4 regions of the Enterovibrio sp. QJM3NY_24 genome follow, and region 2 is predicted to be linked to each of the others. Evidence: predicted binding sites of a transcription regulator. Region 2 holds the regulator's gene; each other region holds the start of a gene.

Region 1 (7,936 bases), 830 kb from region 2:
GCAGACAGGCTGCGGCTTAAGAATGCAAAATTAGGCCGAGCGGGTCGCGTTTTGTGCGCGACGATATGCCCAAACCATCATGAGTGCCCCACCAATGATCATCGGTGTCGACAAAATTTGTCCCATGCTTATCCAATCACCAAATAGGCCGAGGTGCGCATCGGGTTCACGGAAGAATTCGACGATAAAACGGAACGAACCATACCCAATCAAGAACAAGCCTGATATTGCACCAGCAGGACGAGGATGACGCGCAAACCAGTTAAGGATCAGGAACAGCACCACACCTTCAAGCGCGAACTCATACAGTTGCGAAGGGTGACGCGCAATCGGACCACCCGTAGGAAATATTACGCCCCACGGTGCATCCGTAGCGCGTCCCCACAGTTCACCATTGATGAAGTTACCCAGTCGTCCGGCGCCCAATCCAAATGGTACCAGCGGCGCAATGAAATCAGACACGGTGAAAAAGGTGCGCTTGGTTTTGCGTGCAAACCAAAACATGGCGGTAATAACACCGAGCAAGCCACCATGGAAAGACATACCGCCCGTCCACACTTTGAACAAGAAAATAGGATCAGCAAGGAAAGCATCAAATTGATAGAAGAGCACATAGCCAATGCGCCCGCCCAGCACAACGCCTAAGAATCCCGCAAACAGTAAGTCACTGACCTCATCACGTGTCCAGCCACTACCAGCCTTGTCAGCACGACGATTAGCTAACCAAAGGGCAAACGCAAAGCCCGCTAGATACATTAAACCGTACCAACGAATCGCAAGCGGGCCAATTTCAATCAGGATGGGATCAATTTGGGGAAATGTCAGAGACATAGAGTTGTCTTCCTTAGCTTAAAAACATACTTGCCCCAACCAAGAGCAAGAACACGGCAAAAACACGTTTAATGATTGGCGTCGGCAACCGTGAAGTCAGCCTCGCTCCATATCGCGTTGTAAAAACAGAGGTGACTACAATACCAATCAACGCAGGTAAGTAAACATATCCCACGCTGAACCTTGGTAAGGTTTCAGTTTGTGTCAGCCCAAAAAAGATAAAACCCGCCATACCTGCTAGCGCGAGAAAAACACCACATAAAGAGGCACTGCCGATCGCTTGGCGCATTTCAACGCCATAGTAATTGAGGTAAGGCACAGTCAGCGACCCACCTCCAATACCCGCAAGGCTAGCAATCATGCCTATCAGACCGCCACTGAACACATTTCTTACAGGCGAAGGGAACGGCTTAGCGGGCTTAACGCGTAATGACAGCGCCATTTGAAGCGCCAACAAAAGCACAATAACGCCAAACACACGAGGCAGGTATTCCGCAGGTAATCGATCGGCGATCGCGCTACCCAATAAACCGCCAAGCAATACGCCGGGCAACAGGCTTCGCACAACAGCAGGCAGTACATTGCCTAAACGGTAATGGGTATAAGCGGAAGAAGAAGAAGTAATAACAATGCTGGCCAGCGATGTGGCAAGTGCCATTGGCATAACCAATGAAGGTGTGATGCCCGCCCACGGCAAAAGTACCGATAGCGCAGGCACAACGATCAAGCCACCACCAATGCCAAGCAAACCTGCTAGCAAACCGACGCAGCTGCCGAGTACAAGGCATGCCCCGAACAGCCACAAGGTGGCATCAACCATGAAAATGTTCCTATTTGCCGACTCGGATGAGGTCACCCAAGCTATAACGTTCTAAAAAGTCTTCTGAGGCTTTTCGTATCTCGCCAGTTAAAGACAACTGCTGCATCGCGAGAACATGTTTCTGCAACGCCTCTGACGGGATATGACGAAGTACATATTTGATCTTGGCAACGCTACGCGTATTCATACTGAGCTGTCGATAACCCATACCCACCAGCAATGCAGCGCCTATGGGATCACCCGCGAATTCACCACACACACTCACAGGTAACTTCAATCGTTGGCTGCTCATCAAGATCTGGTGAAGCACAGCCAGCACTGAAGGGTGAAATGTATCATAGACGTCCGCCACACGGGCATTGTTTCGATCTACTGCTAACAGATACTGAGTCAAATCATTGGTACCGACAGACAGAAAATCGATATGCGGAGCAATTGCATCAAACTGGTAAAGCACCGATGGCACTTCAACCATAATACCAAGACGCGGCTTGTTGAGTTTCTTCCCTTGTGACACGGCTATTTCAGACACTTCATTAAATGCCCGATTCACCAGCGCTTTTGCTTCTAGTAGCTCCGAAAGCCCTGAAATCATCGGCAGAAGAATAGCGAGATTGTCTCGCCCAATACTGGCACGCAGCATGGCTCTGACTTGAATAAGGAAGATATCGGGGTGATCGAGCGTGAAACGAATGCCTCGCCAACCCAAAAACGGATTGTCTTCTTCGATTTTCAGATAAGGAAGCGGCTTGTCTCCGCCAATGTCGAGTGTTCGCATCACGACAGATTGCTTTGGGTAGCAATCCAGTATCGATTGGTACTGCTTTACCTGATCCTCTTCTGAAGGAAAGCTGCGTTGCATCAAGAACGGCACTTCCGTTCGGTATAAACCCACGCCGTCAACACCACGGTTAATCGCAATACTCGTATCGGCACTGAGCCCCGCATTGAGGTGGATCTCCACCCTCACGCCATCTGCAGTTTCTGTGCGCCGAGTAAACGCACTGTCCACCTCTTGTTGCAGCTCCAGCTCTTCATCGCGAAGGCGCTTGTACTCTTTAAGAATGTGCGCAGAGGGCTCAACCAGCACGCGACCTTTAAAGCCATCCAGCACCACTTTTTTCTGGTGAATGATTTGTGGGTTAAATTCCACCCCCATCACGGCAGGAATACCTAATGCTCGCGCTAAAATTGCAGCATGCGCATTCACCGCGCCCTCTTCTGCCACCACACCTGCCAAGCAGTCTCGTGGAATGGCAGCCAACATCGCCGCGGTCAGCTCTCGGGCAAACAAAATGACGGGCTCATCAAGGTTCCACTGCTTGGTTTCCTGATTCTCGAGGAAATACAACAAACGCTGACCAAGCTCTTTCACGTCATTAGCACGATCACGTAGATAGGGATCGGACATGTTTTGGAAACGTTCAGCAAAAGAATCAATCGTTTGCTTAACTGCCCACTCCGCGAGATCGCCCTGCTGAATGTGCTCGTTCATGGCTTTGCGAAGCACAGGATCGTTCAGTAAATGGATAAAAAGATCGAAGATCGCCAGCGTGTCTTGATTCAACTCATTGTCAAAACGCTTTCTCAGGCGACGGAAATCAGAAATCGCAGCACTTAACGCACCATCTAAGCGATCACGCTCTTTTTGGTTATCCAGACAAGAAGCAGGAGAAACAAGATCGAGGCGAGGCTGGGAAACATCACACCACGCTTTTGCAATTGCGACACCGGGAGACGCAGCGGCACCTTCCAATAGCAAAGAGCCTTTGACATCGCTCGGCCACAAGCCTTGCGCTTTAGCATGGGCAAACACCACGGCCAACTGCGCAGCTAAGGTTACAAGAAAAGACTCTTCGCTTTCGTTGAACTGACGGGAATCTCGTTGCTGCACAACCAGCACACCGAGAATCTGACGACGATAAATGATTGGGGTGCCAAGAAACGCATTAAAAACGTCTTCACCGATATCAGGGAAATGTTTAAAGTCGACATGCCCACTGGCAAAGGCAAGATTGATGGGTTCTGCTCGACGGCCAACAAGACCGATGAGACCTTCGTTGAAAGACAGCGCCACACGACGCGATTTCGCATTGAGGCCTTGGGTGGCCATCAATTCATAGACTTGGCGATCGTGATCGGCGATGTAAACAGAGCAACACTCTGTATCCATCGCAGAGCAGGTCTCACTCACTAAAGTATTGAGCGCTTGCTTAACGTCACTGGATGACGCCACGTTATTAACGATATCTCGCAGTTTCGTCAGCATCGGCGCCCTCTAAGCCTTCCTTTAGTTTTTAGCTGAGCCTCGTTTACCTTTACTGCGCTTCACTTTTCGCTCACGAAAAGGCATCGCAATCGCTGCAAACTCTTTCATTGCGCGTCGGTAAACATCGCGTTTAAACGACACCACCTGCCTGACCGGATACCAGTAGCTGACCCAACGCCAACCATCAAATTCTGGCGTACCACTCCGTTGCATGTTCACTTTTGACTCGTCACATTCCAGCTTGAGCAAAAACCATTTTTGCTTTTGCCCAATACACACTGGTTTTGAATCCCAACGAACCAGACGTTTTGGCAACTTGTATCGCAACCAATGGCGACTTGTCGCCAGGATCTTTACGTCTTTTTTCGAGAGCCCTACTTCCTCGTATAACTCTCGGTACATGGCTTGTTCCGGCGTTTCACCGTCATCAATACCACCTTGGGGGAATTGCCAGGAATGTTGTCCATATCGACGAGCCCAGAGAACCTGACCGTGGCTGTTGCATATTACTATCCCTACATTAGGACGGTAACCATCGCCATCTATCACTGGACGACCTCAAATATAAATCTCTATTAACAGTGATTTTTTCACACTATGTACACAGTGGTAAACAAACATTGTGTATGAAACGCATTTTTTGGGGAGTTCAACCGCCTTTAGGGATAAAACAAGCCCTCACCATAAGTTATAAACAACTTGATGAGACCAAGCGCACATTTATTCACGCTTTCTGTGGATAGATTTGTGAAGAACACCTTTTAAACGGCAATAAAGCATGATGTGATAGCCATACATGATTTTACGCCCACTTGAGAAATACAAAATAAAATATTTAATATCAATGCTTTGAATGAAAAATAAAACAAACTAGATTCTATTTCCTCCTTGGAAAATCAAGAAGATCTTAAAGTGCTCAAAGATCCACCAAAATGAGAGTTACCCACACCATTCGTACACTTCCTCATCAATAATGGACGATCGCTCTATAATCAACACATTAAAAGCACTGTATATGCATCCATGACACTAGGGAGTCATGATTATCGCTTGATCCTTGTGGATAACATTGGAAAATACTCATCACTGAGTGATCCCATTGTCAGTCCCATACAAACACTGGTGTTTTCAGTGTTTGGCTGATAGCGTTCTGACGATTAACATTGAATGGATAGCCCCATGATCCCCGCGCCAACAACCGAACAAGAATTGCTCGATCGTGCTTATGCTCTGGCAGGATTTACCCTTGGCGAGCTTGCTTCGCAACGAGACATTGCTTGTCCTGCCGATCTTCGTCGTGAAAAAGGCTGGGTCGGTATGTTGTTGGAAAACTGTCTGGGTGCGACAGCTGGGAGCAAGCCAGAGCAAGATTTTCAGGATCTTGGTATTGAGCTGAAATCGATCCCCATTAGCCACAGTGGTAAACCGCTAGAAACCACCTTTGTCTGCGTTGCGCCGCTAACCGGTGTTCATGGACTGACATGGGAAAGTAGCCACATCCGCAATAAGTTGTCCAAAGTGTTGTGGGTGCCTGTTGAAGGCGAACGCGAAATCCCGGTGTCAGAACGCCGCGTTGGAATGCCGCTTATCTGGCAACCATCACAAGAGGAAGAGAAACAACTTAAGGCAGATTGGGAAGAGTTAATGGAGTTTATTGTGCTAGGCAAGATCCACGAGATTTCAGCAAAACACGGTGAATTTTTGCAGCTACGCCCGAAAGCGGCTAACAGCAAAGTGAAGACTGAAGCTTACGGAGCAAATGGTCAACCTATCAAAACGTTACCAAGAGGCTTTTACTTACGAACCCAATTCACCGCAAGGATACTCGCCCGACATTTCTTATTGTCAGATAGCGAGTAACCGAAAGATACAGAGTCTATTGCAGTTGGCGTATTCGTTGACCCGCTAGAGCGAGATCTCCATGTCTTCTTTGCACGAGGCATCGGCAGGACCAAATTCATCATAAGGGTCTAGTAAGCGCATCGTTACCTTTCTAATACCGAGCTTTTTCAGCTTGGCACTGACTTGCTCCATGTTGTCAAAGTGCATCACTTCATCGGTTTTATCATCTCTCAAAGGTTCTAGTTGATGCCTAACTTCCACTTCCACAATATGTTGTGCCCCACCAGCATGTGCCACCACATAGCAATGCGGCACATTGTCAGGGTGAGCCTGTATCCAATTTTTCAATTGCTTTAATTTCATCTAGCCTCCCGCATTGTTAACCAAATGTTAATCCTAGTATAAAAATGGGGCTGACTGACAGATTATCTTGATGAAATTTCTGTTTATGCTGTGTGATTTTCACTCTTGGTGCATCTTGCTGACTGTCTTTTACTCAACGAGTTGAAGTCGTACAAGCTTTCGCTGTTTTTGAAGCTTGTACCTGAGGCAGAATCTCCTAAGATGGAAGTTCAAACCTCTTCTCTCGACAATGAGCCAAATCAACCTCATTGGGCGATAAGCGCAATCCAAGGAGAACGGATGCAATTTCATACTCTTCCTCATACCAGCTTAGACGTCAGTAAAATATGCCTCGGTACCATGACGTTTGGTCAACAAAACTCAGAAGCTGATGCCCATGAACAACTGTCGTTAGCATTGGATCTGGGTGTGAACTTTATTGATACGGCCGAAATGTATGCCGTTCCCCCCACCCAAGAGACTCAAGGGTTAACAGAGAAATACATCGGTAGCTGGCTGCAAAAATCAGGTAAGCGCGACAAAGTGGTCATTGCAACCAAAGTGGCAGGGCCACGTGGTGTTCCTTACATTCGCGATAACATGTCGCTCGATCGCCGCAATGTACGTCAGGCGGTTGATGACAGTCTTGCTCGCCTACAAACCGACTACATCGACTTGTATCAAGTTCACTGGCCACAACGCCATGTGAACAGCTTTGGCCAACTTAACTATACACATCAAGATGAAAACTCAGGTGTCAGTTTGCTCGATACGCTAGATGCGCTATCGGAACTGGTGCGTGAAGGAAAAATTCGCTATATCGGTGTCTCGAATGAAACGCCTTGGGGTGTCATGAGCTATCTGCGATTGGCGGAAAAACACAGCCTAACCCGCATTGTTTCAATCCAAAACCCTTACAACTTGCTTAACCGAAGCTTTGAAGTGGGCATTTTTTCAGAAATCAGCCATCAAGAAGGTGTTGAGTTGCTGGCCTATTCGCCACTGGCGTTTGGTGTACTCACGGGTAAGTATCTGAATGGCGCTCGTCCAGAAGGGGCTCGTTGTACCCGATGGGAACGGTTTGCACGTTATTTCACAGAGCAAGGACAAGCCGCAACAAAAGCCTACGTTGACCTCGCCAACGAGTTTTCGCTCGACCCCGCACAAATGGCATTAGCGTTTGTGAACAGTCGTTCTTTCGTTGCCAGTAACATCATTGGTGCGACGACACTCGACCAGTTAAAAACCAATATCGAATCTATCGATATTCAATTGCCAGAAGAGCTGTTAACTCGCATCGATGAAGTGAGCGCGAAATACTCAAACCCTTGCCCATAGTTCGCATCAGCAAGCGACTGCCTGGCTGAGTCATTCAGCACTGAGTCGCGTGGTGCTAATGAGCACAAGACGAGGCATAACTAGTTTGTCTTTAAGATAAGAAAAGCGCCAATTGGCGCTTTTTCTTTCGTCACACGCACATAGACTCAGCCGTCGAACACTATAATTGATGCCGACTTCACACAGGGTGGACAAGGCATGAAAGCAAATCATATCGGTGTATTTTGTATTTCCATATTGGCACTAGGAACAGCAGGTTGCACATCTCCAAACCCCTACGGCGATTCCTACGGCACAACAGATACACGTACCATTCAAGACGTGTATTACGGCACGGTGATTAAGGCAGAGCCAGTGACTCTCGACAGCTCTAGTCAAACCAATCTCATTGGCACCATCGCAGGGGCAGCCATTGGTGGAATACTAGGCTCCAAAGTTGGAGGCGGCACAGGCTCTGAAATCGCAGCGATTGGTGGGGGGTTGCTTGGCGGTTA
Region 2 (7,936 bases):
ATGGCAAGCGTGTGGGCGAATACCCCAGAATATCAATTCGATTATTACCACAATCAATTCATGCTCGGTTTCATGCATGCACTCAGTGAAGAGACAAAGTTCGGTGTTTGGTATCAATACCGTTATGCTGCCAATAATCGTCTAGATGGGCTGACGGAAAAGTTTCACAGCGTTTTTGGCATTGATCAAAATGGGCGCACCGAGGTCAATGAAAACCGCTTTTATATCGACTATCCCAGCGACAACAACGATCCAATGGAAGATTTTGTCGGCGACCCATTGCTAAGCGCCATTAACCTCTATGGTGAACAGACCCTCTACCGCACAACGCACCATGCCATTAGCCTAGGCGTCACCTTGTTTTTCAATCGCGTCAGCCACGGCATTTTTACCAACACGTCTTTTGAACAGTCTTTGCAGGTCAATTACGCCTACCAACAAGAAAATCATCACGTAACAGCGACTATTGCGATGGTGCATCGACCCAACAAACAGCAACATTTCGCTCCGGTAAAGTCCGTCGGAATGAATGGAGGAATTAGCTACCAGTATCGATGGCGAGAAAACCATGACTTCATTGGTGAATACCTTATCTCACAAGCTAAAACTGACAGTAAGGAGTTGGGAGAGCTCACATCACCCGTTCATGAGTTCGCGCTAGGTTATCGCTACCTTTTTGATACCAGTGCGATAGAATTGTTGGCACTAGAAAACATGTTTAACCACGATAACAGCACCGATATCGTGTTTAGTGCCACTTTCCGCCACCGTTTTATGTTGTAGGTATCGCGATGATCATCCCTTGGCAAGAAATCCCAGAAGAGACCCTGAAAAACTTGGTTGAGCACTTTGTGCTGCGCGAGGGCACAGACTATGGCGAGCAAGAAGCAAGCTTCGATGAAAAAGTCGAACAAGTCTATGTCCTGCTCAAGAACAAAGAAGCCATGGTGGTCTATTCTGAGTTACACGAAACGGTCGATATCAAGCACGCGCGATCACTCAGCGCTTAACGTCTGCTTGACCAATACGCTACACCCTGTTAATTGTTTGACATCATTTTAAAAATTGACAGGGTTTGTCATGTCTGCAAAACACCCGATTATTGCAGTCACCGGTTCATCTGGGGCAGGAACCACCACCACTTCCGACGCATTTCGGAAGATATTCAATATGATGGACATCCGCGCGGCCTGGGTTGAAGGCGACAGTTTTCACCGTTTTACGCGTCCTGAAATGGACGTTGAAATTCGCAAGGCCAGAGAGCAGGGTCGTCACATCAGCTATTTTGGCCCTCAAGCCAATGATTTCCCAAGACTAGAATCCTTTTTCGATGAATATGGCAAACACGGTACGGGACAATTCCGCCGTTACTTGCATACGTTTGATGAAGCAGTGCCGTATAACCAAATGCCAGGTACGTTTACGGCATGGCAAGATTTGCCAGAGAATAACGACTTAATGTTCTATGAAGGGCTTCACGGCGGTATTGCCGACGGCGAAATTAACGTGGCTCAGCATGTTGATTTGCTCATTGGCATGGTGCCAATTGTGAACCTGGAGTGGATTCAGAAATTTGTTCGCGACACGCGCGACCGCGGCCACTCACGAGAAGCCGTGACGGACTCCATCGTGCGCTCAATGGACGATTATCTTAACTACATCACGCCGCAGTTTAGTCGCACACACATTAACTTCCAGCGCGTACCGACCGTTGATACCTCTAACCCGCTTAACGCTAAAGGCATTCCAAGTCTTGATGAAAGCTTTGTCGTGATACGTTTTCGCGGCATCAAGAAAGTGGATTTCCCTTATTTTCTGGCCGTGATCCAAGGCTCTTTCATGTCACGGCATGACACCTTGGTTGTGCCTGGGGGCAAAATGAGCTTCGCCATGGAGTTGATCATCCAACCGCTTATTCAGCAGTTAATCGAAACGGGCAAGATAAGCTAAGCCCACGAGAGCCTCCCTTTTCTGTATGAAGATCTTGGCAATCCATTGATAAACAGCCAATAGCAAAAAAGGAGGGCATGCCCTCCTTTGTTTTATGGTCACTTCCAACAAAACCGCAAACACGCCATTAAGCCGCCTCACGAACCTCGTAAGAGTGGGTCATTTCAATACTGGCACCCAACATCAAACACACCGAGCAGTATTTCTCTAGGCTGTCTTTGACCGCAGAAGCCACCAATGCTTCATCCAATGCGGTACCTGTGACCACAAAGTGAATATTGATCTGGGTAAACAAGCGCGGTGCTTGCTCTCGGCGCTCTGCCGTCAGTTCGGCTTCACAATATGACACTGCTTGATTAGCCGCTTTAAGCGCTGCAACAACGTCGACAGAGCTGCATCCACCGGCCCCCATCAGCACCATTTCCATTGGACTCGGGGCTTTTTCTCCGCCATTCCCATCCATCACGATGCTATGACCTGAATTCGACTGCCCTAAAAACGTCTCTTTTCCGCACCACTTGACGCTTGCTCGCATCTATTTCTCCTGTTTACTTTCAGTGTCGTGATCTTGTCCACGTTTTTAGCCTTTAATAGGGGGGGAAGTCCATATCAAAATCAAGAAATCGTGCTGGAAAAAGGATAAACTCAATGACTCAAACAGAGAGCTTGTAGCCTGACGGTTGACACTTTATGCTATCCCACGGACTTGTGCCGCAGGACGGTGGGCTAAGGAAGACTCATCAGGCAACAACTGCAGAGGAAATGAGAGATATGGTTCCAGGAAAACCTCAAACAGACCCAACACTAGAGTGGTTCCTTTCACACTGCCACATTCATAAGTACCCATCAAAAAGTACGCTGATTCATGCTGGTGAGAAAGCTGAAACGCTTTATTACATCGTGAAAGGCTCTGTGGCTGTACTGATCAAGGATGAAGAAGGCAAAGAGATGATCCTTTCTTACCTCAACCAGGGCGACTTCATTGGCGAACTGGGCTTATTTGAGGAAGATCAGGAGCGTACAGCTTGGGTTCGCGCTAAATCTCCATGCGAAGTCGCTGAAATCTCATTCAAAAAATTCCGTCAGCTGATTCAAGTGAATCCAGACATTCTGATGCGCCTTTCTTCCCAGATGGCTCGTCGTTTGCAAATCACTAGCCAAAAAGTTGGTGACTTAGCATTCCTAGATGTGACTGGTCGTATCGCGCAAACACTGCTTAATCTGGCGAAACAACCAGATGCTATGACTCACCCAGACGGTATGCAAATCAAGATCACCCGTCAGGAAATCGGTCAAATCGTAGGTTGCTCACGTGAAACCGTTGGTCGTATTCTGAAGATGCTGGAAGAGCAGAATCTAATTTCTGCACACGGTAAAACTATCGTGGTATACGGTACTCGCTAAGCATTATTGCTTTGAAATGAAAGCCACCATTATGGTGGCTTTTTTGTTTGAGCATGATCACTATCACGTCAAAAAATCCACAAAACCCCTTTCCCAGTGCTACCTTTCAATGCAAAGCATGTATACATTTACGTGCAACGTTTTTTTGCGATGATGGAGCATCGATATGGACTTGGAACATCAAGCGTTTAGCCGCATAAATACGACACCTGCCGTCGTCCCTTGGGGTCAGGTCAGCACCGAATTGACTGGCTTTGCTGGTATGTCTCACTATCAGCTACAGCGCATGCTCGGTGATGACGGACGCAAATCAACACCGACCTCTCACGAAGAGTGGTCATCAAACTTGGTATCAGAGCGCAATTAGATCGGCGAACGGTACACGCGATGGGCAATCGCTACAGGAGTAGCGACTGCATGAGCCACTAACGGTCCCTACTTATCGGTACTTTCAAAGATTTTATCTGCCGAGGCCTCAACAAACCCTTGATACAGGCTTCCGTTCGGTAACGGGTAACGTTTGGCAAACTCATAAAAACCACCCGGGATCATCAGTTCTTCATCACTAAAGCGCACCGTCACTTTGTCCGCCATGGTTGCCGATTGCTCCAAGCGCACTTGCGGATCCCCTTTCACTTCACCGCCAGATTCATTAATCGCAAAACCTGACTCTCGCAGCAATTGGTTCACATCCAACACGTCATGGAGCGTACTCAATTGATTCACACTCACCGTGAAATGATTGGCGCCAAAGCCATGAGCAGACAGCCAACCTGCATATTCACTTTCCGCCGCTAACTGATGATAAGTTGCCGTGTCAATGCCCCACAAACGACCACCATACAAGAACGCGGGATCATTAAGTGCTGTGTCATCTACCTGATCAACCAAAGCACGAACAGCCTGCTGCAGTTCCGTGGAACACTGTCCCACCAGCAACTCACTGATAAACACTTTGGGTGCATCAGGGTTAGGATGCTCATAATGCCGCGCGTACAGTTTTTTCGCTTTGAAATGGTACTCCCCTTTAGGGGTATAACCGATGGCGATAAACGGCGCAGCCAAACGATCTAGCCCCACCTTGGGTAACGCAAAAGTGCGCAACGCAATGTGGTCATTGAGAAGCGGACTGCCCTCTTCTAATAACGCATGCACTTTTGCTGCCGACGGGCATAACCTATCGATATAGTCTTTCCAAAGCTCATCAAATAAAGCCTGAACGCGCTCCATCACATCCTCCTACATTGAGTGTTCGGTAGTTACTTATCTTTTGTTACAACGACAGCCCAGGGCTGAGTTGATCAGGCAAGGACACATCCTCACCTTCCATTGACGCCATGGGATAAGCGCAATAGTCAGCGGCATAGTAAGCACTTGGTCGTAAATTGCCTGATGCTCCCGGCCGCCGAAAGGTGCATCACCACTCGCGCCCGTTAGCTGGCGATTGCGATTAACGATACCTGCGCGAATATGGTCAAGAAAATACGCCCATTCTGCGTCATCGGTTGAAATTAACCCTGCCGACAAACCGTAGCGGGTATCATTGGCCAGCGTGACTGCGTCTTCAAGAGAGTCATAACGCACCACTTGAAGTAGTGGCCCGAAATATTCTTCATCAGGCAATTGAGCCACTTGGCTCACTTCAATAATGCCCGGAGTGACGACGGCATCATGCAGCAACTGGGCTTTTAGAAGCGGCTGCCCACCCAGTGATTCGAGATTGCCCTGAGCAGCAAGAATGCCTTCTGCTGCGCGCACAGAGATTTGTGACCCCATGAACGAGGCAGGTTGATCAAATTGACCACCCACTTTGATGTTTTTGGCCATCTCAACCAAACGCGAAAGCAATGCATCACCGCGATCGCCTTTCGGTACATAAAGACGACGAGCACAGGTGCAACGCTGCCCTGCACTGATAAATGCGGATTGAATGATGGTATACACGGTGGCATCAAGATCGCCGTATTGATCGGAAATCACCATCGGGTTGTTTCCGCCCATTTCCAACGCCAACATTTTGCCCGGCTCTCCCGCAAATTGACGATGCAGAATATGACCTGTGTTAGCGCTACCTGTGAACAACAGACCATCGATGCCTTTAGATTGTGCCAGCGCCTCGCCCGTTTCACGCCCGCCTTGGATCATATTGATCACGCCTTTCGGCAGTCCCGCTTCAATCCAAAGCTTAATGGTTTCTTCTGCTGTTTTTGGCGTTAAATCCGAGGGTTTAAATACCACGGTATTCCCCGCCAACAACGCGGGAACAATATGACCGTTCGGCAAATGTCCGGGGAAGTTGTAAGGCCCAAATATCGCCATCACCCCTAGAGGGCGATGGCGCAGCACCGCCTGTGTGCCAGCAACATCTTTGCTGCGCTCACCCGTTCGTTCTTGATAAGCACGCAGTGAAAGGGCAATTTTCCCGACCATGGCAGCAGCTTCAGTGCGGGTTTCCCACAGTGGCTTACCGGTTTCTTCGGCAATCACTTGTGCCATGTGTTCGCTGTTTTCTTTTAGCTTCTCGGCAAAACGTTCGACCAGTGCCTGACGTTCTGCGAAAGCGGTGTGCTTCCATGTGGCAAACGCGTCTCTCGCCGAACTCACAGCCGCTTCCACTTGTGGAGATGTGGCTGCTCGTCCCTGCCATATTGACTCACTGTTAAACGGATTCAGTGAATCAAACATATCACCATCACCCGCGATGGGTTGGTTATCAATCCATTGTGTCATCATCTACTCCTACACCGACACGAGTCGCACGTTATCACCATTTTTGACACTCAACGCATCGGCGACTTCTTGGCTGATCAACGCTTCATTGCGCTCTTCGTCCACACCAATCTTGGCGGACGTGGCGCGAAAATTTTGAAAGTCACTGTTACAAATCAGGTAATCCTGCGCACTGCTGTGCTCCGCAATCTTGACCCTTGCAGTGAACGAGCGGCGAATAGAATCAATGTTCTGACGTAGACACTCCACCGTTGGTCCTGCATCAAAAATATCGACGTAGCCACGACGCGTGAAGCCTTCCTTTTCAAGCAAACGCAGCGCTGGACGGGTTTTTTCATGCACCTGACCAATCACTGCACGGGCTTCATCACTCAACAGGTTGACGTAAATCGGCAACTTGGGCATCAAATCCGCGATAAAGCCTTTCTGTCCAATGCCGGTTAAATAATCTGCCAGCGTAAAATCAATCGAAAAGAAATGCTCTTTCAGCCACTTCCAAAACGGTGAGTTACCTTCTTCATCAGACACGCCGCGCATTTCAGCGAAAATCACGTCAGAGAATTTCTCGGGGAACTGCGCCAACATCAAGAAGCGGCATTTCGACAGCAACTTGCCATTGAGACCACCACGAAACTCTGGGCGTAAAAACAGGGTGCATATTTCTGTCGCGCCCGTGTAGTTATTGCCAAAGGTCAGCACTTCTACCACGTTGTGGACATTTAACCGGCGTGAGTGATGCACCACCTTGCTGATGTGGTAGCTGTAAAACGGATTGTCCATCCCAATCGCTGCTTCAATACCCGTCGTACCCGCTATCTCTCCCGTTTCAGTGTCCTCAGCAACCATGAGGTAACCTTCGGTGCCTGGCGCTTGGGCATCGCGGCCAAAACTGTCTACCGAGTGGTCGATACGGCCTTGGATCAATTCATCATTGACCGGCAGCGACGTGAATCCGTGACCCGACTCTACGGCGCACAGCATCAGCGCATCAAAATCAGTTTTCTTTATGGGACGAATTACCAACATCTTACTTCCTCCTGCTGCAATGGATGGTCAAAACAGGACGGCAATTAAGCCGCCGCCAGTTTCGCCAGCGCACGATCCAGACGCGCTAAACCTTCTTCTACTTCTTCTTTGGTAATAACCAGTGATGGCGTCATGCGAACCACGTTGGCACCGGCTACCAGCAGCAGCAAGCCTTCATCACCTGCAGCCAGCAATACGTCTCGCGCTCGGCCGTTCCATTTGTCGTTAAGAGCTGCGCCAATCAGCAAGCCCTTACCACGGATCTCACTGAACATATTGTATTTGGCATTCAGCGCTTCAAGACCGTCACGGAACCAACCTTCGCGCTCTTTCACACCAGCAAGTACTTCAGGCTTACTCACTTCTTCCACGACCGCTTCTGCTACTGCACACGCCAGTGGATTACCGCCGTACGTTGAACCGTGCGTACCGACTTTCATGTGCGCTGCCAGAGCTTCTGTGGTCAGCATGGCCCCAATAGGGAAGCCACCGCCCAGTGATTTTGCTGTGCTGAGGATGTCCGGTGTCACCCCCGTTTGCTCATAGGCATAGAAGGTACCCGTACGGCCATTACCGGTTTGCACTTCATCAAAAATCAGCAATGCATGGTGCTTATCACAAAGCTCACGTACACCTTGCAAGAAGGCTGAATCTGCCGTGACAATACCGCCCTCACCTTGCAAAGGCTCCATCATAATGGCGCACGTTTTGTCAGACATGGCCGCAGCCAATGCTTCAAGATCGTTATATGGCAGATGGGTGACATTGCCCGGTTTCGGGCCAAAGCCATCAGAGTAAGCGGCTTGCCCACCAACGGTCACCGTAA
Region 3 (7,936 bases), 1.7 Mb from region 2:
GTGGGTCATTATAGTTAAGAACTTATAGGGAGCATTTGTTCAGAAATGGGATTAATGATTGCTAATTTATTGGATGCGATTGAAGAATCACAAGATGTCTTGAAATAGGAAAGGTTTCGCGGCATTGAGTGCATTTAATGCACAAAATACCGCGAGGCAGTAATTTTTGAAGACAGCTTTAGTGCAGGTGTTCGGGCAATCCGTTAATCACGAAACCTTGTGCAAACATACTTTTCGCCGAATCTCGTTGATCCTCGCTGCGCATTGAAGCTTGTTCGAAATCGTGAAAATCACCAAATGCGATAACCGCGGATGATGTGTCTGACGCCATCGCTTTTTGCATCAGCGCTGCCGCATCATAAGTGGCTGTTGGTCTTGCAATACGGATTTGAGATGCTTGAATGCCAGCCTGCTGAAAAAGGGATAAACAAAAATTTGAAGGCGGTGCAATCAAGGTGATCCATTTTTGGCTGCTGCTATGCGTTTTCAACAAACGAAGCAGGTAGGCCAATTCACTCATATTGTTTTGATATACGCTAACTGGCACCAGGTTTCCCGACGTTGTGCTGCTAGCCGATAGGGTACTTGAGTCAGCTTCATGAAAACTCCTAGAGCCTGCCGCAATACGTGCGTAATGCTGGCGAACCGCAGAGCGAGAATGGTCTGAATGAGATACCGCATGAAGCGTTGCATATGATTGTTTCATCTCAAAGTCCTGTGTGTATATCCAATACTGTATAGGCATACAGTAGTTATATATTTATCAAAAAACAATAGGAATGAAGAGAACATCGAGACGGTGATCACGAATATTGATGATCTTATCGGTTTAAAAATCAGTTTATGTGGCCTGACGGCGTTGTTAAAATGGCCTCACAATGGAAATACATAATGAGATCTGGATATGGATCAGGAATTCTGGCATAGCCGCTGGGCGGAGAATCGTATTGGTTTTCACCTTACCGACACGAACCCTCTGCTGACAAAATATTGGGCAGCATTAACCCCAAAACGCGAAGAAGCGGTATTTGTCCCTCTGTGCGGAAAGTCAGTGGATCTTGGCTGGCTGGCGACAAAACATGATGACGTGGTGGGTGTGGAATTGAGTGAGATCGCCGTGCGTGCGTTTTTCTCAGAGCACCTTTATACGCCGCTGGTGACGGCGATCAGCCCTATCATGAAGCTTTATCAGTTTGATGAGGTCTCCATTTACAGCGGTGATTATTTTACCGCGCCGTTAGACACCTATCCGTTGATTTACGATCGCGCAGCACTGATTGCTATGCCCCAAAGCATGCGACAGCGATATGTTGATAGGCTTCTTTCTTTGCTGCAACCAGGTGGTCGAATATTGTTAGTGACATTGGATTACCCACAAGATCAGATGGATGGCCCTCCTTTTAGTGTGACGGCGGAAGAGGTGATGTCACTGTATGACGGCTATAAAATTACGCAGTTAGCACGAGATGAAAACAGCGATCGCCCACCGAAAGGGCAAGCGGCTTCGTATTTCGTAGAAGAAGTGTGGATGATCGAGTCGAAATAAAACAAGAAAACTTGACGTTCTCTCATTGAAAACCAGCCACCCATTGGGTGGCTGGTTTATTTCGGCAGCGCCAATCTAGGTTCGTTTTGTCCGATTAGATGTAGCGCTAAACAGATTAATCGAGATCAAAAATCAATCTGAATGGCAGATGCTGCGGTAACGGCTTTACGCACTGCTGAATTGGTATCTGTGTCTCTTGCCAATGCCACACCAAGACGGCGACGGCCATCAATGTCCGGTTTACCAAACAGACGGACTTGGGTATCTGGGTAACGTAGTGCTTGTGCAATACCATCAAAACCAATGTTGTTTGAGCTGCCTTCTCCTAACACCACGGCAGATGCCGAAGGGCCATACAAGTTAATCGCATTGATAGGTAAACCTAAGAACGCGCGAACGTGAAGAGCAAACTCAGAAAGGTCTTGCGAAATCAGCGTTACCATTCCGGTATCGTGTGGACGAGGGGACACCTCGCTGAACAGCACATCATCGCCTTTTACGAATAATTCCACGCCAAATAAGCCATAGCCGCCTAATGCCGCCACCACTTTTTTTGCGAGTTCTTCGGCTGCCTGACGCGCTTTTACGCTCATCGCTTGAGGTTGCCATGATTCGCGGTAGTCACCATCTTCTTGGCGATGGCCAATGGGTGCACAGAAATGAATGCCATCTATGGCACTGACGGTAAGAAGGGTGATTTCATAGTCAAAATCAACAAAGCCTTCGACGATAACGCGACCACGCCCAGCACGACCGCCTTCTTGTGCATAGTTCCACGCTTTTTCGATGTCAGCATTGGTCTTCACAACACTCTGGCCTTTGCCTGAAGAGCTCATAACAGGTTTAACCACACACGGCATACCAACAGATTCAATTGCCGCGTGAAACGCTTCTGAGGTATCAGCAAAGGCATACGGGGAGGTTGCCACACCAAGTTCTTCTGCGGCAAGACGACGAATGCCTTCTCGGTTCATGGTGAGTTGGGTTGCGCGAGCGGTAGGGACGATATTCACGCCGGATTTCTCAAGCTCAACGAGGCGATCAGTGGCAATGGCTTCGATTTCTGGCACCACGTAATCTGGTTTCTCTTGGGCAATGATGGCTGCAAGCGCATCGCCATCGAGCATATCGACGACATGGCTACGATGCGCAACCTGCATCGCGGGCGCATCCGCATAACGGTCACACGCGATGACTTCAATACCAAGACGCTGACATTCAATCGCTACTTCTTTACCTAGCTCACCAGAGCCCAACAGCAGGACGCGCGTGGCGCCCGGACGAGTTGCTGTTCCAATCATGATTATCTTCCATCAATGCAAATAACTGCTGGTGATTTTACCTTAAGCAATCGTTTGCGCAAGCGTTTGCCTTTGTGGTTTGTAAGGTTTTAGGAAGACTGAACTAAGTGAGTGTTTATTGGCGACGGGTTGACGATGGCGGGTTGATTAATGCTTAGCAGTGATAAGTGGTCGATAGAAGTACCGCCGCCTAAAAAGGCGGCGGAAAACGACAAAAAGTCGTATTAGCTATTTTTAGCTTTACGGGTTTCCCAGTGGGTAATAAAGAACACCGCAGCGACGATGATCGCAGCGCCCAACCAAAGGCGACCCGGCGGGACCCAACCAAACACCAAAAATCCGAACAACACATTCAAAGGCAGTTTGGCATTGTCAAAAGGCTGAACGAATGACGCATCCGCAGCGGCATACGCTTTGGCGATAGCCCATTGAGCAACAGCAGTGAGCAGGCCTGCACCAAGCAGAATAAGCCACACCATTTCTCCTTTTGGCATTGTCCAATCTGGTATCGCTAGCAAGATGTTAAACGGCGTGATGAGCAATAGCAGGTAAACGACCATGGTGGTGGGAGAGTCGTTGTGCGACAGTTTCTTAACCATCAAGGAATAAGTTGCCCAGAAGAACGCAGCACCGATAGGTAGCATGGTTGCCCAGCTAAAATCGTCTGACCAAGGCTCTAGAATGATCATTGCGCCCACAAAACCGCTCAATGTAGCAAGCCAGCGGGCAGGGCCTACTCGCTCACCCAGAAATAGGCCTGAACCAATTGTGGCAAACAGTGGGGAGGTCATCAGTAACGCAATGCCTTGCCAAATCGGAACGGGATAAGCGAGTGCCCATAGCCAAAGTTGGATACCAATGACTGAGAAGAAAACGCGTAAACAGTGCATGCCGAGATGGTCGGTCTTAAGTGCTTGGCGAATGCCCATGCTTCTCAGCCAAGGGATCATCACAATCAGCGCAATAAAGTACTGAACAAACGCAACCGTGGTGGAAGGTAGTTGCATTTTGAAGCTGACATATTGCGCAAGGCTATTGATCATCGCAAAGCATACGCCAGCGGTGAGCATCCAAGAAGCGCCAAGAACGGGGTTGTGAGATTGGCTCATGCGTGTACAGAAATGAGGAAAAGTGACGTGATAGTAGCGAACTTTGTCTGCGGGGTATAACGAAAACGCCGGTGTTACACAGCGTTTTTCAATGTTATGACGATAAACGCATCAACTGGGCATTAAATGGCCAAATAACCCAAAGGAATATCTGGGTTTAGGGCCTCTAGAACCGCTTGTGTATCTTGCAAGTGGCTGATCACGGCGTTGGCTTTTTCCACCAAAACAACTTCTTGGATGTCTTTTAATGCCACTTCTGCCAAGTTCATGGCGATGAGCGCGACTTGCAACGGGGGAAGACTAGGGTTGAACGCGGCATTTTCTGCGTACATACCTGAGAAGATCTGCCCGTTATTGTCACGGATAGCCACACCGCTCAAATTGTGTGAATACGGTGCATGACTGCGATTCGTTGCGCTGACAGCAGCCTGAATAAGTGCATCGTCTTCCTCGGCCGTTAAACCATGGTTAACAGGAGCCAGCAGTGGCTGGTCGATACCGAGATCAATCGGACCAAAAGGCTCTGGCAGATATTCGTGTAATAACTTGGCTTCACGATCGGGAAGTTGAATGTTTAGTGTATCCGCGCCGTTGATCTCATTCATAAACTGACGGCAGTGACCACATGGGCTGTAGTTGATGGTGATGTCTTTAAGCGCAGATTCCCCCTTCAACCAAGCGTGGCTAATGGCAGATTGTTCGGCATGTACCGCTTGATTGAGCTGCACACCTTCAAATTCCATGTTCGCACCAAAATAGAGACGACCCGACGCGCCACGAGCAATCGCGCCAACATAGAACTTTGAAATAGGGGCGATAGAGTAAGCCGCAGCGATAGGCAGCATGGCAACACGCAGGTCTTTGTCTGCTAAGCCCGTTAGCTTGAGTAGGTTTTCATAGTCTTGGGCACTGATTGTCGCGTCAAAATCTGGCGAGGTGCAGAGTTGTTCCATAGCCTCTTTGAGTGGTGAGGGTAGGGCTGCAATCGCGTCTTGAATGCTAACTCGCATGCTTGCTCCAAGTGTTGTTGTATGGGGAATCATTTTAAGAGCAAACGCCTGCCTATTAATGTGATTTTGATCACTTAAATGGTGCAATGAGACGTATCATTTCATAAATATAAGTGACCTCACATGAATTCGATTTCATTTGATACAGGTCGAGATTGGGCTGCAATTAACAAAGAACTCAATGACATGAAAAACAAACGGGGCAAGAATGGCTGTCATGATCCCACATATCACTAACGCTAATGAACTTAATGCGCCCTCCTGATAGTGAGTTTCAGCTGCTTTTGCCGTGCCTATGGCGTGAGACACCGCGCCGATTGAAAGGCCTCTAGCAAGAGAGGATTTAATCTTCATGATGTTCAGTAGCGGATAGCCAATCAGTGCACCGAAAAGCCCTGCAACCACCACGAGTGCAGCCGTGACCGCAGGAATACCGCCTATATGTTCAGCCGTGCCCAAGGCAAAAGGCGTTGAGATAGATTTTGGCAACACAGATGCTGCTATCTGGAGATCTCCGCCCGCCAGCAACGCGAATGTGGTGCCAAGAGTCATTGAGAGCAAACTCGCGCCAAGACATGCCAATAAGATGGTTTTCCAGTGTCGTTTAATCACGTGCATTTGCTCGTATAAAGGATACGCCAATGCAATTACTGCAGGGCCAAGCATGAAATTTATGGTTTTGTTCTGGTCAAAGTATTCTTTGTAGGTATTGCCTGAATAAATCACCATTGGCATCAGTACAAGTAAGCTGATCAGCAAAGGATTGAAAATAGGATGACGTAGTTTTAAGGCAATATGACGGGCGATGAAGTACACCACAAGGGTTGCAATAAGCCACATTAGTTATCTTCCCCTTGATATTTATCCAGAATTTTTGCCATAACAATCAGCACCACCGTAGAGCTCAATATTGTGGCGCCCAAAAGAGGCATCGAATCGGTGATCAACAGATGAAAGTGATCCATTAGCCCCATGCTGGCAGGGATAAAGAACAGTGGCATGATGGTAATCAGTACCGTGCAGGCATCTTTTACCCAACGTCCCGGTACGATGCCCGTTGTTAGGCTCACGAAAAGCAACAGCATGCTAATGATACTGCTGGGTATTGGAAGGTGTAACAGTTGAGTCAGTAAGCTACCCACAAGGGTATAAATCGCTATGAGTGCGAAACCAAGAAGATATTTCACGTCGAAGACCCTGATAGACAGTCGTGAAACTATTCTAGACTGAGCTCGCTATGAAAATCTTGTTCAAAACATGGTAATTCCCACCATTGCACAATAGTTAGGCAACGTGAAGGGCGTTACATCAGATAGATAATCGCTGCAGCAGCACTGAGCACAGAAAGAAGCGTACCTGTAATGATGGGCACAACGTTACGTTGTGTTTTCAATTCTTGTACGGGTTCATCGATGTGAATGTCAAGAGGGTCAGGTTCTGAGGGATTGGGTATCACTTCAGCTTGTCGTTGATAGGTTTTTTGAGGCAACGCAACGCGGTAGCCATGATCGCCCACCACATCTAACGGAAGTATTTTTTCGCCATGGCGATAAGATTTAGCCAGCAGTGAGCACAGGCTATTTTGGTGCTGAGAAAAAGAAGAGTCGGGTAACGATGTAGAAGCATACAGAATACGAGCAGACAGCACTTCTCCAGCATGGTAGCAAAGCATTTCTAGTAAGCGACACTCTTCATAGGTGAGTGTGCTTACTGTACTGTCTTGCCAAAACAAGGAACGGCTTTCTGGTTCAAAATCGACGTTAGAAAAGCGGTAGCACCGACTGTTTACTTTGGTTACCATTTTCTCATCCACCTCACTATCTCTTATTAGAAAAGTGTGGACTCAAATCACGGAAATTCAAATGTAACACCTCTGTTTCTTTGGGGGTGTATAGCGTACATCACGCGGTATTCAGCAAAGGTTGGTGATAATCACTAAGATACAAGCGATTCGACGTAGTGATAAATGGATTTAAGAATCGCTAATTTTTTTGTGTCGCTTTGATTTTCTTCAGCGAGATCTTCCAATCGCGCCATGTATTCAGGTAAGTGTGTTTCGAAATAATCTCGGCGATGAAGGTGCCATTTCTTTTGCTCGCTGTCAGTCAGCGTCCAAGAATAGTTGCGGGCACGGTAGCGAAACAACAGCGGATGAATACGCTTGTCAGCGACATTGATTTCAAGCGCCGCGAGATTTTCCGGTTTGGTTTGACGAATGATATCCATGGTGGAGCGATCAGACGGCGAGAAGAAACCATCATAGAGGGCCGCATCCACATTGTTAGCATCGCCATACTGGGGCTTTTCAGCGTAAAGCTCGACCAGTTTTTCTCTTACCTGTGGGTGTGCCTGAAGTTTCTTCAAGTGATCAAGACAGCGTTGGCGATCAATACCCAATCTTTCAGCATCTTCTGGACGCAAGGTTTTTGCTTCAGCTAAGACAGGACATTTATTGATGTGAATGAGTTTGATAGGAGCAGGTAACTCATCAGGTGCGAGGTCGGCACGCTTTGTATATAAACGTTCACGAAGTGCCGTTGCGTCTAAGTCAAACAATGGGGACGGGTCGAGCGCAAGATCAATGGCGATAACGGCGTTTTTGTTGTCTGGGTGCCACGCAACGGGAACAATCCAACTGGTGTTACCGCGCTCAGTGCCAAACATGCCTGAAACATGCACAAGCGGTTTCATCGCGACGATGTCGATCAATGCTGTTAGCTTATTTTTATTGCGATGTGTATACAGGTAATCAAACAAACGAGGTTGGGCTTGTTTGAATTTCTTCGCCATTTCGATGGTGGCAATCACATCTGCCATTGCATCGTGCGCGTTCGCGTGCTCAATACCATTGGCAACGGAAAGATGTTCCAACTTAAAGCTGGTGGCACCCTCAGCGTTTATTGGCCACTCAATGCCTTCAGGGCGAAGTGCATACGCGGCACGCATTGCATCCAACAAATCCCACCTTGA
Region 4 (7,936 bases), 790 kb from region 2:
TCTTTTGGATCAACCTCGTAAGGCATATCCATGTAAACGTAGTCTGGGTTTGACACGATCACGTCATAACCCTTATTCGCCCACTCGTAAGCCGATGCGTCTCCGCCCCAGTACAGAACGTCCCAGAAGTTAACGCGAACGTTGTCAGTGTCGAATGCTGATGCATCTTTCGAATACTTCAGGCCATCCTGCCACGCTTGGAAGTTAGGAATATCATGCGCCGCAACCACCTTGCTTACGCGCTCAGCAAAGTAGCTTGGCAGGTGACCGAAATCTTCTGCCACACCTTCTGCAATCGCTTTTTGACACACTGGCGACTTAGCGAAAGGCTTGTCTTCCTTGCTCAGATCAATGTTACCTTTCCAAGAAACAGGCTCTGCTGCATTCACGTCTTGGAAACCTGCGTTTAGCTTGATGTTCTTCGCTTCGTCACCACCAAAATGCCACGTCGTCAGAGGCATACCTGCTTCCGCGTGCATGGCTTTAACTTCGGTGATCACTTTGTCCACGAAGTTTACTGATGAATCCATGCATGGATTGATGAAGCTGCGCTTGTCATAAAGCTGAACAGTCGTCACATTTGATGTATCCAACGGATCCATCAGACGGAACTCTTCTGCTTTAGCCAGATCGCCTTGCTCTGCATACTTGGTGTAGCGTGCTTCCATAGAAACAACGGCAGCACGTGAGTGAGCTGGCATATCGATTTCAGGGATCACTTCAATACCGCGCGCCTTCGCATGGCGCAGGATTTCCATGTAATCCGCTTTAGAGAAGAAACCTGAACCGAAGTTTTCAGTTGTTGGACCTGAACCCAGTTGTGGGAGAAGACATGAGGTTTCAGACAAATCATGACAACGATCTGCGCCGACTTCTGTCAGTTCTGGCAGGCCAGGGATCTCTAGTCGCCAGCCCTCGTCATCAGTCAGGTGAAGGTGCAGTTTGTTCAGCTTGTACGCCGCCATCTGATCAATCGTGCGCAGCATTGCTTCTTTTGAGTGGAAGTTACGCGCAACGTCAACCATCACACCGCGGTATTCAAAGCGAGGGGCATCTTCAATCGCAACCCATGGCAGCATGCCGCTGTCGTCTTTGTCCATCAATGCCATCAGTGATTGCAAACCGTAGAATGCACCTACACGGTCAAAACCAAGAACATCAACACCTGCTGCATTCACTGCTAGCTTGTAAGCACCCGATACCGCTTCTTCGCCGCTAAATGCTGTCGCATCAACATGGATGTTAAGTGCGATATCACCGTCTACGTTGACACCCAAAAGCGCTGCACGATCTTCAAATGCCGCCAATTGGTCAGCATCTAGGGCATTGTTCGTCACGGCAAAGCCAGACGTAACATGCAGAGCGCCACGCATTTGCTTAGTTTTCAGTGGTGTTGGGATAATAGATGCTTCAATCGCACCATCCGACAGTTGCGCTACATCGCTGTTTTTCGCAAAGCGCGATGCCGCGGTTGCCAAGATATTGTTGTCTTCAGGCGTGCGTTTCCACTTGTCTCCATCGATTTCAGCAACAAATGCATCAACGTTTTCAGTGTCCATTGAAGCGATAGTTTTTGGTGTTGCATCACCAGCAACAACATACGCACGTGGCATAAAGTCAGTTTCAAACAACTGCCAGTATTCCGCAATCAGGGGGATTTCGATTTTTTCGCCAGCCGCGAAACCATCGAAAGATTGCGTTGGCGTCAGCGCGTAAAGATCACCCGTTAGGTGTTCAATCGTGAAGTCGTCGCTTGCGACATCTAGGAACACACGAATGCTGTGCAGATAGATTGTCCAATCATTGCTAGTAACGGCATCACCTTCATTAACAACCGTCATGTTTACTTTGTTACAAGATGCCCACTCAGCGCCCATGTCCTGACATGCTAGACCTTCTTGCGCGCCATGGTTGGTTTGAACGTCGTAGCTAATGTTCAGCTGAGAAGCCAACGCATCTACCGTTGCTTGTTGTGCAGAGCCAGAAGGCAGAACGCCACAACCAGCAAGACCTGCAGCAACCGCTGCAGATAAGATTCCCATCTTAAATGTCTTATTCATTTGTATTTTTCCCTACGATTTGGCCGAATTCGGCCCAAAAAAAGCCGACCCCGCTAAGGGCCGGCCATATTGACTGTTTAGTCAGTATATTTTAGTTAAGGCAGTTTGATTTCCGTCAAGTCTTCACTTGTGCCGACTTTTTTCATTTCGCCAGCAACGATTTCTGCCAAAGGACCCAAGATAACCTGCAGGTTATTGGTGCCCAATTTAACAACACCCATCGCACCTAGTGCTTTCAGTGTTTTCTCGTCGATCTGAGCGCCATCTTTAACAGTCAGACGTAGACGAGTAATACATGCATCGATAGTCGTCAGGTTGTCGTGACCGCCCAACGCTTTCAAATACTGGCGAGCTAGGATGCTGGTTTCTTTAGATGCTTCAACGCCATTTGATTCAGCGTCGTCATCTAGGTCTTCACGACCAGGCGTTTTCAGGTTGAACTTAACAATCGCGGTGCGGAACACGGCATAGTAAACACCGAAGAAAACCAGACCTTGAACGATAAGCATGTACCAGTTAACAGCCAGCGGGTTACGTGTAGACAAGAACATGTCAACAAGACCTGCAGAGAAACCGAAACCTGCAATCCACTGCATAGATGCAGCGATGTATACAGAGATACCAGTCAGAAGTGCGTGAAGCACATACAGACCAGGAGCCAAGAACATGAATGAGAATTCAAGAGGTTCTGTTACACCGGTAAAGAACGATGCGAAACCAGCAGCGATCATGATAGATGCTACTTTTTCTTTGTTCTCAGGCTTAGCCGTGTGGTAGATAGCTAGCGCTGCACCTGGCAGACCAAACATCATGATTGGGAAGAAGCCCGCTTGGTACATACCTGTTACACCAACAGTTGCAGTACCTTCAGCCAGAGACTTAGCGCCACCCAGGAAGTTAGGAATATCGTTAATGCCAGCAACGTCGAACCAGAATACTGAGTTCAGAGCGTGGTGCAGACCCACTGGGATCAAAAGACGGTTAAAGAATGCATAGATACCTGCACCCAGTTCGCCCATGCCCTGAATACCTTCACCGAAGTTAACCAGACCACCGTAAACAGTTGGCCATACGTACATCAGGATGAAAGAAACAATGATTGCAGCAAAAGAAGTAACAATTGGAACCAAACGCTTACCAGAGAAGAACGACAACGCTTTGTGCAGTTCTACTGTTGAGAAACGGTTGTACAGTTCCGCTGACATGATACCGACCAAGATACCAACGAATTGGTTCTGGATCTTACCGAAAGCCGCTGGAACAGCACTTGGGTCAATGTTTTGAATTTGTGCAACAGCACCTGGCGACAGTAGCGTCGTAACAACGTACATACCAACCAGACCTGCTAGTGCAGCAGCGCCGTCTTTGTCTTTAGACATACCGTAGGCAACACCTACAGCAAACAGCCAAGACATGTTATCGATAATTGCAGCGCCTGCTTTAATCAAGAATGCCGCCAGAACGCTGTTCGCGCCCCAACCGGTCGGATCGATAAAGTAGCCGATACCCATTAAGATTGCAGCTGCAGGAAGCGTGGCAACGGGTACCATTAACGCTTTACCTACTTTTTGGAAATAACCGAGAATATTCACCTGTGTTCCCCCTATAGTGGTTCTTTCTCAGAGATGTAATGACAACATGGGACTTTTTTTACTATCCAATGTGAGTCAGGTGGAGTTTATTCCATTAATTTCGCCCCGCAAATTAAAACAGGTGCAATTGTGATTTTTGTCACTCAAAACGATACGAGATCCTGTTTTTTGCTAGCGCCATCATAAAACTTATTTTATGATGAAAACTAAGATACGAATCCACTATGCTGTATAGTCTGAATTTGAATTAATTAAGAGGTGTACCGTGAGACTTATCCCTTTACAAACCGCACATGAAGTAGGCTTTTGGTCAGCACGCTATATTGTTGATGCAATTAACAAATTTGCTCCAACTGAAGATCGTCCGTTTGTTCTGGGTTTGCCGACTGGTGGCACTCCACTGAACACATATAAACAACTGATTAATCTTCATAAGCAAGGCGAAGTAAGCTTTAAACATGTGGTTACATTCAACATGGACGAGTACTGCGGTATCCCAGCAGATCATCCAGAATCTTACCGTAGCTTCATGTTCAATAATTTCTTCAATCACATTGATATTAAACAAGAAAATATCAATCTATTGAACGGAAACACTGACAATCACGAAGAAGAATGTCAGCGTTACGAAGACAAGATTAAATCTTACGGTCGAATCAATCTGTTCATGGGCGGCATTGGCAACGACGGTCACATCGCATTTAACGAGCCAGCATCGTCACTTTCATCACGTACTCGTATCAAAACCTTGACGGAAGATACGCGTATTGCTAACTCTCGTTTCTTTGATAATGACATCAACCAAGTACCTAAACACGCACTGACCATTGGCGTAGGTACCTTGCTTGACGCAAAAGAAGTGATGATTCTGGTTACAGGTCACAACAAAGCACTTGCTCTGCAAGCAGCGGTAGAAGGTTCAGTGAACCACCTGTGGACTGTCTCTGCGCTTCAATTGCACCCTAAAGCACTGATGATTTGTGACGAACCATCAACAGCTGAGCTGAAAGTGAAGACAGTTAAGTACTTCCATGAGCTAGAAGCTGAAAACATCAAAAACCTGTAAGGTAAGGAAGTATTCATGTACGCACTGACTAACTGCCGAATTTTTACTGGTAGCGAAGTGCTGGATAATCATGCTGTCATCGTCGATGGTGGCCTGATCCAGAACGTTTGTCCTGAAAGTGAATTGCCAGAAGGCATTGAAACTCGTTCACTTGATGGCGCATATCTCAGCCCTGGCTTCATCGATCTACAACTTAACGGTTGTGGCGGTGTGATGTTCAACGATGAAGTGACCGCGGACACTATCCACACGATGCATCTGGCAAACCTGAAGTCTGGTTGCACCAGCTTCTTGCCAACACTGATCACGTCTTCTGATGAAGATATGAAGGCATCAGTCAGTGCGATTCGTGATTACCAAGCACAATACGAGCATCAAGCACTCGGTCTGCACCTTGAAGGTCCATACCTGAATGTTGCCAAAAAAGGCATTCACAGTGTTGATTTCATTCGTCGCTCTGATGACGCAATGATCGATTTCATCACTGCTAATGCAGATGTCGTCACGAAAGTGACGCTGGCACCAGAATTGACGCCAGCGGATCATATCCGTCAGTTGGCTGACGCAGGTATCGTTGTATCTGCAGGTCACACCAACGCAAGCTACGTTGAAGCGCGTCTAGGCTTTAAAGCGGGTATCACGTTTGCCACCCACCTGTTCAATGCGATGACACCAATTGCGGGTCGCGAGCCTGGTATGGTTGGCGCTATCTACGACACCCCGGAGGTTTATACGGGCGTGATTGCAGATGGTTTCCACGTAGATTATGCAAACATTCGCATTGCCCACAAATTGAAAGGTGAGAAACTGGTTCTTGTTACTGATGCAGCAGCGCCTGCAGGAGCAGACATGGATCACTTTATTTTTGTAGGTAAGAAAGTATATTACCGTGATGGTAAGTGTGTTGATGAGAATGGCACACTTGGCGGTTCGGCATTGACCATGATTGAAGCAGTACAAAACTCTGTCGAACACGTAGGCATCGCTTTGGATGAAGTGATCCGCATGGCAACCTTGTATCCTGCACGTGCAATCGGCATGGATGACAAGCTAGGGGCTATCAAGAATGGATATGTCGCTAACCTGACCGTGTTTGATCGCGATTTCAATGTCAAAGCGACTGTAGTTAACGGCGAATATACATTGAATTAGGACATTTATGACAGGCGGACAAATTGGTAACGTAGATCTGGTTAAACAGCTAAACGGTGCCGCCGTTTATCGACTTATCGACCAACAAGGGCCGATATCTCGAATCCAAATTGCTGACGTGAGCAGTCTTGCTCCAGCAAGTGTTACCAAAATTACCCGCCAGTTGCTTGAGCGCGGCCTGATTAAAGAGGTCGCGCAACAAGCGTCCACAGGAGGTCGACGAGCCATCTCGTTGACCACCGAATGTGCCCCTTTTCACTCTCTTGCTGTACGACTCGGTCGTGACCGCATCGAACTAACACTGTTCGACTTGTCGGGCAAACCTCTCGCCGAGCATGACGAAGCGTTTCACTATCCCAATCAGGAAACCCTGATTGAAGGTCTTCTTTTTCACCTTCACAGTTTCCTCGCTAGCCAACAAGACATTGTAAAAGAACTGATTGCCGTGGCGATTTCGCTACCCGGCCTCGTTGATGCCGAAACAGGTATCGTCGAATACATGCCACATATTACGATCGACAAATTACCGTTAAGTGACTTAATTCGTGATGAATTTGGTGTGCAGTGTTACATCGGAAACGACACACGAGGTCAGGCACTGGCAGAACATTATTTCGGGGTGAGTAAAAACTACTACGACACCCTACTCGTCAGTGTTCACAATGGTGCTGGTGCAGGTATTATCGTTAATGGCCAAGTGTTTTTAGGCTACAACCGCAACGTTGGCGAGATCGGACACATTCAAATAGACCCGCTCGGCAAGAAGTGTCAGTGTGGTAATTTTGGCTGTCTTGAAACGGTTGCTTCTAATCCAGCTATTATCGAGCACGCACAGCAGCTTTTGGCACAAGGCCATGAAAGCATGCTGCAAGGCAAAAAAGACCTCAACGTATCCGACATCTGTCGTGCCGCTGTTGCCGGTGATGAACTCGCGCGTCAGGTATTGGTAAAGGTAGGTAATCACTTAGGCAAAGCCATCGCGATGACAATTAACTTGTTCAATCCACAACAAGTGGTGATCTCTGGTGAAATTACCGAAGCAAAAAGCGTGGTGTTCCCAGCCATTCAACGCTGCGTAGAAAACCAATCACTAAGAGCCTTCCACCAGAATCTTCCTGTTGTCGCAGCCAGCTTGTCTTCTACTACACCGACACTCGGCGCATTTGCGCTGGTTAAACGCGCGATGCTTAACGGAATATTGCTTCAAAAACTGCTCGAAGACTAAAATTCTGTTACACAAATTAGGCACAGCTTAAGCTAATTTATGTTTAGCTTCATAGGCAACACAGGTTTACCGTGTTGCCTTTGTTTTATCTTATCATTTTCTGTTGTTAGGCCCCCTGTTTGACCGGCTTAGGCTTAAACGCGCTATTTTTTCGCAAGGAAACAATCAAAACCATGGATCTCGTTATCATTGCCGTCGCATTTCTCAGCGGTTTTTTAATGCTGCGCTGCCACATGCCCCCACTCGTTGGCTTCTTGATTGCTGGATTTGGCTTACATGCAGCAGGATTCACCTCCACGCCCGTTATCCAAACGTTAGCCGATTTGGGTGTTACCTTGCTGCTGTTTACTATTGGTCTCAAACTCGACGTAAAGTCTCTGCTCAATAAAGAGATTTGGTTCGGTGCCACACTCCATAACGTGATGACAACTGCACTGTTCTCACTTTGCTTGATGGGCTTTAAGTCACTTGGCTTTTCCGCATTTTCAAGCCTCGCGTTAAACGACATTGTACTTGTTGCTTTTGCTCTCTCTTTTTCCAGTACCGTGTTCGCCATCAAAGCCCTGCAAGAGAAAGGCGAAATGAACGCCACCTACGGCACATTAGCTATCGGCGTTCTCATCATGCAGGATATCTTTGCCGTTATTTTCCTGACCATCGCCTCTGGAAAAGTCCCCGGAATAGAAGCCCTACTGTTATTTGCATTGCCATTGGCCCGTCCGTTGTTCTTTAAATTACTGGATCGCGTCGGTCATGGTGAAGTCTTAGTGCTTTATGGTGTTTTCCTTGCGTTGGTCGCAGGGGCGGGTTTCTTTGATGTTGTTGGCATGAAAGCAGACCT

Evidence for each region. Region 2 encodes CRP, which controls carbon source genes, mostly activating them, when cyclic AMP is high. Its sites were predicted from a motif close to TGTGANNNNNNTCACA; they were not measured.
Region 1: the regulator CRP is predicted to act here: its motif matches at 4,624-4,639, upstream of rppH (RNA pyrophosphohydrolase).
Region 3: the regulator CRP is predicted to act here: its motif matches at 5,026-5,041, upstream of cdd (cytidine deaminase).
Region 4: the regulator CRP is predicted to act here: its motif matches at 3,781-3,796, upstream of nagE (N-acetylglucosamine-specific PTS transporter subunit IIBC).

The regions. Positions count from the first base shown of each region.
Region 1 is NZ_CM173519.1:556,954-564,889, reverse strand. It holds gene lgt (prolipoprotein diacylglyceryl transferase) at 31-831, opposite strand; gene AC3CIC_RS02445 (sulfite exporter TauE/SafE family protein) at 845-1,651, opposite strand; gene ptsP (phosphoenolpyruvate--protein phosphotransferase) at 1,662-3,920, opposite strand; gene rppH (RNA pyrophosphohydrolase) at 3,942-4,469, opposite strand; gene mutH (DNA mismatch repair endonuclease MutH) at 5,100-5,780, shown strand; gene AC3CIC_RS02425 (DUF6482 family protein) at 5,826-6,125, opposite strand; gene AC3CIC_RS02420 (NADP(H)-dependent aldo-keto reductase) at 6,405-7,442, shown strand; gene AC3CIC_RS02415 (outer membrane lipoprotein) at 7,641-7,936, shown strand, end outside.
Region 2 is NZ_CM173519.1:3,342,992-3,350,927, forward strand. It holds gene AC3CIC_RS15025 (DUF3187 family protein) at 1-783, shown strand, start outside; gene AC3CIC_RS15030 (YheU family protein) at 792-1,010, shown strand; gene AC3CIC_RS15035 (phosphoribulokinase) at 1,081-1,950, shown strand; gene AC3CIC_RS15040 (OsmC family protein) at 2,078-2,485, opposite strand; gene crp (cAMP-activated global transcriptional regulator CRP) at 2,722-3,354, shown strand; gene AC3CIC_RS15050 (hypothetical protein) at 3,521-3,721, shown strand; gene AC3CIC_RS15055 (DUF1338 domain-containing protein) at 3,790-4,584, opposite strand; partial or broken gene astD (succinylglutamate-semialdehyde dehydrogenase) at 4,628-6,084, opposite strand; gene astA (arginine N-succinyltransferase) at 6,094-7,110, opposite strand; gene AC3CIC_RS15070 (aspartate aminotransferase family protein) at 7,155-7,936, opposite strand, start outside.
Region 3 is NZ_CM173519.1:1,638,476-1,646,411, forward strand. It holds gene AC3CIC_RS07260 (hypothetical protein) at 179-706, opposite strand; gene AC3CIC_RS07265 (thiopurine S-methyltransferase) at 905-1,546, shown strand; gene purT (formate-dependent phosphoribosylglycinamide formyltransferase) at 1,672-2,847, opposite strand; gene AC3CIC_RS07275 (DMT family transporter) at 3,072-3,956, opposite strand; gene cdd (cytidine deaminase) at 4,079-4,966, opposite strand; gene AC3CIC_RS07285 (CidB/LrgB family autolysis modulator) at 5,102-5,806, opposite strand; gene AC3CIC_RS07290 (CidA/LrgA family protein) at 5,806-6,153, opposite strand; gene AC3CIC_RS07295 (hypothetical protein) at 6,270-6,779, opposite strand; gene sbcB (exodeoxyribonuclease I) at 6,902-7,936, opposite strand, start outside.
Region 4 is NZ_CM173519.1:2,557,663-2,565,598, forward strand. It holds gene AC3CIC_RS11230 (beta-N-acetylhexosaminidase) at 1-2,060, opposite strand, end outside; gene nagE (N-acetylglucosamine-specific PTS transporter subunit IIBC) at 2,156-3,652, opposite strand; gene nagB (glucosamine-6-phosphate deaminase) at 3,918-4,718, shown strand; gene nagA (N-acetylglucosamine-6-phosphate deacetylase) at 4,734-5,870, shown strand; gene nagC (DNA-binding transcriptional regulator NagC) at 5,878-7,095, shown strand; gene AC3CIC_RS11255 (cation:proton antiporter domain-containing protein) at 7,269-7,936, shown strand, end outside.